Regions from separate parts of the Streptomyces sp. NPDC001381 genome, predicted to be linked through region 3. Evidence: riboswitches for the same ligand, from Rfam matches in the RefSeq annotation. Region 3 holds a riboswitch; each other region holds the start of a gene.
What was found. A riboswitch is a leader RNA that binds a small molecule or an ion and turns the genes downstream of it on or off. The one in region 3 is predicted to bind cobalamin.
Positions count from the first base shown of each region.

Region 1: another riboswitch for cobalamin. It lies ahead of ACFY2L_RS20665 (HoxN/HupN/NixA family nickel/cobalt transporter); the one in region 3 lies ahead of ACFY2L_RS02985 (prenyltransferase/squalene oxidase repeat-containing protein).
Region 2: another riboswitch for cobalamin. It lies ahead of ACFY2L_RS14670 (ribonucleoside-diphosphate reductase subunit alpha); the one in region 3 lies ahead of ACFY2L_RS02985 (prenyltransferase/squalene oxidase repeat-containing protein).
Region 4: another riboswitch for cobalamin. It lies ahead of ACFY2L_RS00335 (cobalamin biosynthesis protein); the one in region 3 lies ahead of ACFY2L_RS02985 (prenyltransferase/squalene oxidase repeat-containing protein).

Region 1 covers NZ_JBIAWO010000004.1:463,352-465,542, forward strand. The annotation lists gene ACFY2L_RS20665 (HoxN/HupN/NixA family nickel/cobalt transporter) at 1-1,107, opposite strand; cobalamin riboswitch at 1,135-1,325, opposite strand; gene ACFY2L_RS20670 (LAETG motif-containing sortase-dependent surface protein) at 1,384-2,191, opposite strand, start outside.
Region 2 covers NZ_JBIAWO010000003.1:235,454-237,644, reverse strand. The annotation lists gene ACFY2L_RS14670 (ribonucleoside-diphosphate reductase subunit alpha) at 1-987, opposite strand, end outside; cobalamin riboswitch at 1,110-1,259, opposite strand; gene ACFY2L_RS14665 (GNAT family N-acetyltransferase) at 1,299-1,805, opposite strand; gene mctP (monocarboxylate uptake permease MctP) at 1,876-2,191, opposite strand, start outside.
Region 3 covers NZ_JBIAWO010000001.1:659,305-661,495, reverse strand. The annotation lists gene ACFY2L_RS02985 (prenyltransferase/squalene oxidase repeat-containing protein) at 1-1,148, opposite strand, end outside; cobalamin riboswitch at 1,265-1,398, opposite strand; gene ACFY2L_RS02980 (hypothetical protein) at 1,667-2,110, opposite strand.
Region 4 covers NZ_JBIAWO010000001.1:62,368-64,558, forward strand. The annotation lists gene ACFY2L_RS00325 (anion permease) at 1-741, shown strand, start outside; gene ACFY2L_RS00330 (hypothetical protein) at 776-997, shown strand; cobalamin riboswitch at 1,127-1,270, shown strand; gene ACFY2L_RS00335 (cobalamin biosynthesis protein) at 1,368-2,191, shown strand, end outside.

The DNA of each region.
Region 1 (2,191 bases), on a different contig from region 3:
CTACGGAAGTCCCCGTGTCGTCGGCCGGGGGGTCCAGCGTTCCTCCACCCTGGCGAACCGCCAGTAGGCGATCGCCGCCGCCCACACGAGCACGAACAGGCCGACGATGACGTATCCGACGTTGTCGAGGTCGAGCGCCGCGATCCGGCCGGTGACGCCGTCCGTCAGGCGGAACTTCTCGTGCAGGACGCCGACCAGCTCGATCGTGCCGATGAAGAAGGCGACGGCGATGGACAGGCCGGTGATGGCGAGGTTGTAGAAGACCTTGCGGACGGGGTGGGAGAACGCCCACTGGTAGGCGAAGTTCATGAAGGTGCCGTCGAGGGTGTCGAAGAGGCTCATCCCGGCGGCGAACAGGAGGGGGAGGCAGAGGATCGCGTACCAGGGCAGTCCGGCCGCCGCCCCGGAGCCCGCCATCACCATCAGGGTGACCTCGGTGGCGGTGTCGAAGCCGAGCCCGAAGAGGAAGCCGAGCGGGAACATCTGCCCGGGCCGGGACACCGACTTGGTCAGCCGGCCGAGGATCCGGTTCATGAACCCGCGGGAGTCCAGGTGCTGTTCCAGCTCCCGCTCGTCGTACGTCCCCTCCCGCATCGCCCGGAAGACGCGCAGGATCCCCCTCAGGGCGACGAGGTTGAGGGCGGCGATGAGGTAGAGGAACGTGCCGGAGACGGTCGTGCCGAGGAAGCCGAGGACCTGGTGGGTGCGTGAGTCCTCGTTCATCACCGTGCCGGCGAGCCGGGTGCCGCCGGCGATGAGCGCGGCGAGGAGCACGACCACGCTGGAGTGCCCGAGGGCGAACCAGAACCCCACCGACACCGGCCGCTTGCCGTCCGCCATCAGCTTGCGGGTGGTGTTGTCGATCGCGGCGATGTGGTCGGCGTCGAAGGCGTGCCGCATGCCGAGGGTGTAGGCGGTGACGCCGAGCCCGATGCCGAAGGCCTTGTTCCCGACCTCGTAGTGACCGGGCACGACGAGCAGGAAGAGGATGCCGAAGGCCAGTACGTGCAGGCCGGCTATGGCGGCCATCAGCCCCGCCGTCCTGACGGTGTCCTCGCGCCGCCATCGGAAGGCGGCGGCTCCGGGCAGGGCGACGGGCTCGGTCATGCGGTCACGCTCCAGCACCTCGTGGATCACTTCGTGAGATGCCGTGGCCGGTCTCCTGGCTGCGGGTGCCGACGTCTCCGGCCCGCCTTCCCGGCCGTCTCATGACGGCCAGTGGCTGTCCCGCGGGGGGACTCGGGCCGGGGACTCCCCGATCACAGTGGCGAGGGCCGCTCCGGTGTCGCACCGGATTCCCGAACACCACGACCCGCCCACCGTAACGTACGGCCGCCCCGGCTCCACGAGGGTGCCGGGGCGGCCGTACCGGAGAGGCGCGGGTCAGGCGCGGGTCGCCTTGCGGCGGCGGGTGGCCACCACGATCGCCGCGCCGCCGAGCAGCAGGGCGGCGGCGCCGCCCGCGATCAGCGGGGTGGCGCTGTTCGCGCCGGTCTCGGCGAGGTCGCCACCGCCGCCGTCGGGCGTGGTGGCGGGGGCGGTGGTCGACTCGGAGGCGGACGGGGCCGGGGTGCTCGACTCCGACTCGGGCTCCGACGCCGTCGGCGACGGGGTCGTGCTCTCGGACGACGAGTCCGACGGCGGGGCCGAGGAGGCGGGCGCCGACGGCGACTCACCGCCGCCGGCCGGCGGGGACGACGACGGCGGCTGCTCGGTGACCGTGCAGTCCTTCGTGCCGCCGTTCCACGCGGCGATCAGCTTGTCCTTGATGACCGGCCGGTCCGGTCCCTTGGGCAGTTCGCCGTGCTCGAAGCCGTCCTTGGCGTCGAGCTTGCCGTCGAACTTCACCGCACCGCGGTAGAGGTCGATCTGCGCGTAGCAGCCGGCGTCGGGGACGGAGATGTCGAGCGTGTCGGTCTGCCCGGGCTTGACGGTCACCGAGTCGAAGTCGACGAAGACCTGCTCACCGGAGGTGCCGAAGGTGGCGCCGTGGGCGAGGTAGGAGGCCAGGGAGGCGGTGCAGGTGCTCGCGTCGCCGGCCGTGCGGACGCTGATGTGGACCTCGCCGTCCTGGGTCGGCTTGAGGTTCTGGTCGTCGACCCGCACCGAGTCGAAGAAGTTCTTGCCGTCGAGCGAGAACTGGCAGCGGTCGGTCCCCGTCTCGGTGCCCGCGCCGGTGCCCGGCTGGTAG
Region 2 (2,191 bases), on a different contig from region 3:
GTGCGTACGGCGGGCGTCCTCACCGGTGTTGTCGCGCAGCTCCAGGAACTCCTCGATGTCGGAGTGCCAGGTCTCCAGGTAGACCGCGGCCGCGCCCTTGCGCCGGCCGCCCTGGTTCACGGCGGCGACGGAGGCGTCCAGGGTCTTCAGGAACGGGACGATGCCGTTGGAGTGCCCGTTGGTGCCGCGGATCAGCGAACCGCGGCTGCGGATCCGGGAGTACGACAGCCCGATGCCGCCGGCGTGCTTGGAGAGCCGGGCCACCTGGTGGTAGCGGTCGTAGATCGAGTCCAGCTCGTCCAGCGGGGAGTCGAGGAGGTAGCAGGACGACATCTGGGGGTGCCGGGTGCCGGAGTTGAAGAGCGTGGGGGAGGACGGCAGGTAGTCGAGGCGGCTCATGAGCCCGTAGAGCGCCGCGACCTCGTCCAGGGCACGGGTGGTGTCGTCCTCGGCGAGACCGCAGGCCACCCGCAGCAGGAAGTGCTGGGGCGTCTCGACGACCTTGCGGGTGTGCGGGTGCCGCAGCAGGTAGCGGCTGTGCAGGGTGCGGAGCCCGAAGTAGCCGAAGCGGTCGTCGGCGGCCGGGTCGATCAGCGCGTCCAGGCGGGCCGCGTGCAGCCGTACGAAGTCGGCGGTGCGGTCGGCGATGAGGCCCTCGCGGTGACCGACGGCCACGGACCCGGTGAACGAGGTGACGCCCTGGGAGGCGGCCTCCGTGGCGATGCTGATCGTCAGCAGCCGGGCGGCCAGCCGGGAGTAGGCGGGGTCCTCGGAGATCAGGCCGGCGGCCGCCTCCGTGGCCAGCTCGCGCAGCTCCCTCTCGTCCGCCCCGGCGGACCGGCCGCGCAGCGCGGCGGCGGCGACCCGGCCGGGGTCGGCGTCGGGGAGGTCGGCGGTCAGCTCGGTCAGGGTCCGCAGCAGCGCGGCACCGGGACCGTCGGTTTCCGGCAGGACGGCTGAGGCCGGATCGGCTGGCGCGATGGTCACGTGGGGCTCTCCCTCGCTCGGCAGGGGGCCTGGCGCGGAGCAGGGGGCAGCACACGAGCGCACGCGGCGTCGCGTCCACCGGCCCACTCCACGAGGCCCGGACGTCAAGGCACCCGGGCCGGACGGCCGGGTGCGCTGCCGACAGGTCCTCGGACTGGACAGGCGTGCGGACACGGGTGGGCGCACACGCGAGTACACCGTTGCGGGACAGTTCCGGATTCGCACCGGATTCCCCTGCGGCGACAGCGAGCATGAGCATACATCTTGTGCTCACCCGTCACGCCACCCCCAGATGTTGTGTCGGGGTGGTTTCAGAGTGTCAACTTGTAGGTGAGGAGAGTGAGGTCGTCCAGGTGCGGCACGGGATTCCAGTCCCGCTCCGGTGTGCGGACGAAGCCGAGGCGCTCGTAGAGGCGGTGGGCGCTGTGCATGGCGCGCTGGGTCGACAGGACGACGGCGGTGCGGCCCTCCATGGCCCGGGCGCGGTCGACACAGCTCCGCACGAGGGCCTCACCGGCGCCCCGGCCCCGCGCCTCGCGCGTGACGGCGAGCGCCCTGATCTCCGTCTCGCCGGGACGGGCGATGTCGGCGACGGGGCCGGGGCCGGGGACGAAGGTGACTCCGCCGAGGAGCCGTTCGCCCTCCACGGCCACGAGGACCTCGGCGGCGGCCGCCCGCCCGGCCACGTCCTTCAGCACGGGCAGGTACTCGTCGCCCTCGCCGTAGTCGAGCAGGCCGTCGTCGAGGTAGGCACGGGCCGTCATCTCGCCGAGGGCGGCGTACTCGCTGGGTTTCGCCTGCCTGATCCGGATGTCCATGGCGCGCAGTGTGCCCCATGCGCACGACGGCGGGCCGCCGGATTTTCCCGACGGCCCGCCGCGGTCTCGTCTAGTGGGACGCTCCGGCGGTCGCCGGCGGCAGCTCCACCTGCACCCCCGGGTCCCCGGCGTCCGCCGTGTAGTCCTGCGGCCTGGTCTCGTCGATGCCCTCGGGGGCCTTCACGGCCTTGAGGGCGAAGGTCAGGACCACGGTCACGACGGCATTGAGGACGAACGCCGTGAGACCGATGTAGCCGATCTCTCCGATGCCCGGGATCTCCTTCGCCGAGCCGCCGAAGTGCTTCTGGGTCGGGGAGGCGACGCCGTACGCGGCGACCGTGCCGTAGACCATGCCGACCGCCCAGCCCGCGAGCAGCGCCCAGCGG
Region 3 (2,191 bases):
GTCCACCACGTGCCGTACCCGTCGTCGCCCTCGTCCTTCCGGTCCGGCTTCTCCGCCGCGTTCTCGGCGGCCTGCTGCGCCCGCGGCGCGGGGCCCGTCGCGTTGAGCTTCTCGACCAGGTCGGTGCCGCCGAAGTCGCGGGGGTCGGTGCCCGTGGCGTGCGCCGCGAAGATGAGCTGGGCGTATGCGGCGGGGCCGCTCTGCCGCGCCCAGGCCGCGGAGTTCCGCTCCAGCCACCGCAGGGGCTTCGTGGCCTGGGCGGCCCCGCCCTGCGCGGCGAGCGCGACCACCGCGTCGGCGGTGTTGCCGTAGTCGGGCTGGTCCTCCGCGCCGGGGAGGACGGAGGTGAGGTACCCGTTCCCGGCGAGCACCCGCGCCAGGTAGGAGGCGCCGTTGGCCGCCACCTGCCGCGGCGTCGGCCGGTCGGCGTCGGCGCAGGCCGCGGCCGCCTCCTTGCCCGAGGTCACCACCAGGCCCCTGCCGAGCGCGCCCACCACGCCCGCGGCCGTCGCGTCCGCGTTGGCGGCCAGCCCGCCCTTCTTGTCCGGCTGGTAGGCGAAGGCGCCCGCGCCCTCGCCCTCGCACGGCAGGGCGAGCTTCATCAGGGCGTCGTACGGGGACCGGCCGCCCTTGCGGACATCCGCCGGCTTCTCCCCCACGGCGGTCAGCGCGCCGATGACGACGGACGTCGAGTTGGCGTCGCTGGCCCCGCCAGGGGAGTAGCCCCAGCCGCCGTCGGTGTTCTGCGCGGACTTCAGCCAGGTGACGGCCTTGCCGGTCACGCCGTCGTGCCCGCCGACGGCGGCCAGTGCCTGGACGGCGGCGGCGGTGCTGTTGGTGTCGACCTGGAGCCCGGCGCCGCAGGCCTTGGCGGTGTCGGCGCGGAACGGCGCGAACGCCCCGTCGGCGCACTGCTGCCCCGCCAGCCACGCGACGGCCCGGTCGGCGGGGACCACGCCCACGGTGTCCTGCGCGAGCAGCGCCAGCGACTGGCGCCACACGCCGTCGTACGTCGGGTCGGCGGTGCCGTAGAGGCCGTCGGGTATCCCGGCCGCCGGGGTGGGGGTGGCGGCGACGGACGGAACGGCGGCACCCAGGACTGCGGCGGTGGTGGCGGCCAGGGCCGCGGCGCTGTGGCGGAACTTCATGATCGGCGGGTGCCTCTCCCGGTCGGGAGGTCCGGGAGCCGGGCAGCACGGGACACCCCGGCGGCTCGGCTCCGTAGACCTCGACGGTGCCGTGCGACGGCGGGCTGCCGCGCACGTGAGCCGGTCAACGTCCGCACGGGGCAGTCCGGCTCACCACCGGCGCGGTGGTTCACGGTTGCGGGTCAGCGCCGGAATTGCACCGGCTTCCCCCCGTACGGGTGTGATGACGACGCGGTCACTCTACCCGCAGGTAGCCAGGGCCCTGAGGGGTGGCTGTGAGACGTCCGCCGCCACCGGGCCCGCCCCCGCCAGGTTGGGCAGCGCCGTCACCGTCGTCGTCGCCGGGGAAGTCCGTCGAGCCGGCCACGGCCACCCCGCGCCCGCCGTACGCGCCGCCGCCCCGCACCGACCTGGTGAGGGAGCGGCTGGAGGGGCCGACGATGTGAACCTCACCGCCGACGGCTCCAGGACATCGACTGGTGCACCCCGGAGCACGGCGACCCCGCCCGAGGGCGGGTTCAGGACTTGGTCGTCGTCCAGGCGCTGCAGGTGCTGTCGATGACGTGCTTGTTGTGCCACTCACCGGCGCACACCCGGAGCTCGAGGAGGTATCCCTCGTGGAGATCCTTGTTCTGGTACCGGTAGGTCTGGAAGCCGGCGGTGTTCCAGATGGTTCCCTGCCGGATGGTCGCCTGGCTCTCGGGGTAGATGCTGCGCCAGACGACGAGGGTCGCGTGCCCGTCCTTCTTCTCGTCGACGATCTCGAACCAGTCCCCGACCTCGCGGAAACAGCCCTTCCCCACGGAGTTGTGGGCGCACTCCGTGGCGGACGGCACACTTCCGTCGAACGGCGTGGCGTCGGCCTCGTCGATCTCGAAGTGGACGGCCGAGGCGTTGCCGATCGTGAGCAGGGTCGCGGCGGCGATACCACCGAGGACAGTGCCAATGCGTGCTGCGAGCAACGTAGTTGATCCTTTGACGGTTATTCAGCTGAGACCCTGTGAGTCTAGAGCTGCCCGGTCTCGCGTGCCGGGCGAGGGAGC
Region 4 (2,191 bases), 600 kb from region 3:
GGCAAGGCGGCCGACAAGGGCTACCGCGCGGGCCAGATCGCCTCGGCCGGCCTGGTCTCCCTCGCGCACGGCACGAACGACGCGCAGAAGACGATGGGCATCATCACCCTCGCCCTGGTCGCCGGCGGTGCCGTCGCCCCCGACTCCGACCCGCCCACCTGGGTCATCCTCTCCGCCGGCCTGGCCATCGCGCTCGGCACCTACCTCGGCGGCTGGCGCATCATCCGCACCATGGGCAAGGGCCTGACCGACCTCCAGCCGCAGCAGGGCTTCGCCGCCCAGACCAGCGCGGCGACGGTCATCCTGGCCTCCTCCCACCTCGGTTTCTCCCTCTCCACCACGCACTCCGTCTCCGGTTCGGTGATGGGCGCGGGGCTGGGCCGCAAGGGCGGCGTGGTCCGCTGGTCCACGGCGACCCGGATGTTCGTGGCCTGGGGCCTGACGCTCCCGGCGGCCGCCCTGGTGGGCGCGCTGGCCGAGTCGGTCACGAACCTGGGCGACTGGGGCACGGCGGTCGTGGCGGTCTTCCTCGTCGCCTCCAGCGCGGCGATCTGGAAGATCTCGCGCCGCGAGGTCGTGGACGCGTCCAACGTCAACGAGACCGAGGAGCCGGCGGGCGTGGTCACCACGGCGATCGCCGCCGTCGCCCCGCCTCCGGCCGGCACGGTCACCGAGGGCCTGACGGCCACCATCCCCTCCCCGGCCGCCACGGCCACCGAGCCCACGGCCCCCGCGGTCTGAACCCGCCCACCCGGTACGAAGGAAGAGAAGCAGCATGAAGATCGACTGGGCGGCCCTCGGCTCCGTCTTCGGCGTCAGCCTCGTGATCACCGTGGCCCTGGTGGCCCTCTTCACCCTCGGCATCATGGGCCTGTCCCGTCAGGAACGCGCCGCGGAACAGGGCGGCTCCGCCACCCTCGCGGTCACCGGCGCCTACGCGTGCTTCGCGGCCTGCGCGGCGGCGGTGGCGTACGGGATCTCCCTGATCGTGGCCTGACCCACCAGCTCGGACACCTCGGGGTGCGGGACGGATCGCCGTCCCGCACCCCTTTTCCGTGACCTCCGGAACCGCCCCTGTGTGGGGCTCAGCACACTCCAGCCTCGCAGGTCAACGGCAAGTTGACGGCCCTTCCGGGGCCATGGTGGACTGCCGGAGCCATGTACGGCGGCAGAAGAGGAAGCCGGTGCGAATCCGGCGCGGTCCCGCCACTGTCACCGGGGTGCACCACCCCGGGAGCCAGGAACTCTCGCCGCCGGTCTCGTCGAACCAGGGCGTGGACACCCTGAGTGAGGACATATCGCCATGCTCGCTCGGCCGTTGAGGTACAGCACCAGCTCGCTGCCCGACCCCGCGGCCGGCTGAGCCGATGCGTGCCGATCGCGTTCACGCGTACGGCGCCGCCCTCGGCCTCCTCGGTGACCTGCTCCTCGGTGATCCACGCCGGGGGCATCCGGTCGCCGCGTTCGGGCGGGCCGCCGGAGCCGTGGAGCGGGTGCTGTGGCGGGACCACCGCGGGTGGGGCGCCCTGCACACCGTCGTCTGCGCCGGTGGGGCCGTGGTCCTCGGGGCCGCCGCCGACCGGGCCGTACGGCGTTCCCCGGCCGCTTCCGTCGCTCTCGCCTCCGCCGCCACCTGGGCCGTGGTGGGCGGGACCTCGCTCGCCCGCGAGGCCCGTGCCGTCGGGCGCGCCCTGGAGGCGGGGGACGTCGAGGGCGCGCGGGCCCGGCTGCCCCACCTGTGCGGGCGGGATCCGCAGGCCCTCGACGCCGACGGGATCGCGCGGGCCGTCGTCGAGTCCGTCGCCGAGAACACCTCCGACGCCGTGGTGGGCGCCCTGGTGTGGGGCGCCGTGGGCGGTGTGCCGGGGCTGCTCGGGTTCCGGGCCGTCAACACCCTGGACGCGATGGTCGGGCACAGGTCGCCCCGGTACCGGCGCTTCGGGTGGGCCTCCGCGCGGCTCGACGACCTCGCGGGGTGGCCGGGGGCGCGGCTGACCGCCGTCCTCGCCGCCGTCGCCGGCGACCGGCCGCGCGCCGCCGTACGGGCCTGGCGGGACGACGCCCACCTGCACCCCAGTCCCAACGCCGGTCCCGTGGAGGCCTCCTTCGCCGGTGCGCTCGGGGTGCGGCTGGGCGGGACCCTGTCCTACGCCGGGCGGGTGGAGCACCGGCCCGTGCTCAACGGGACGGC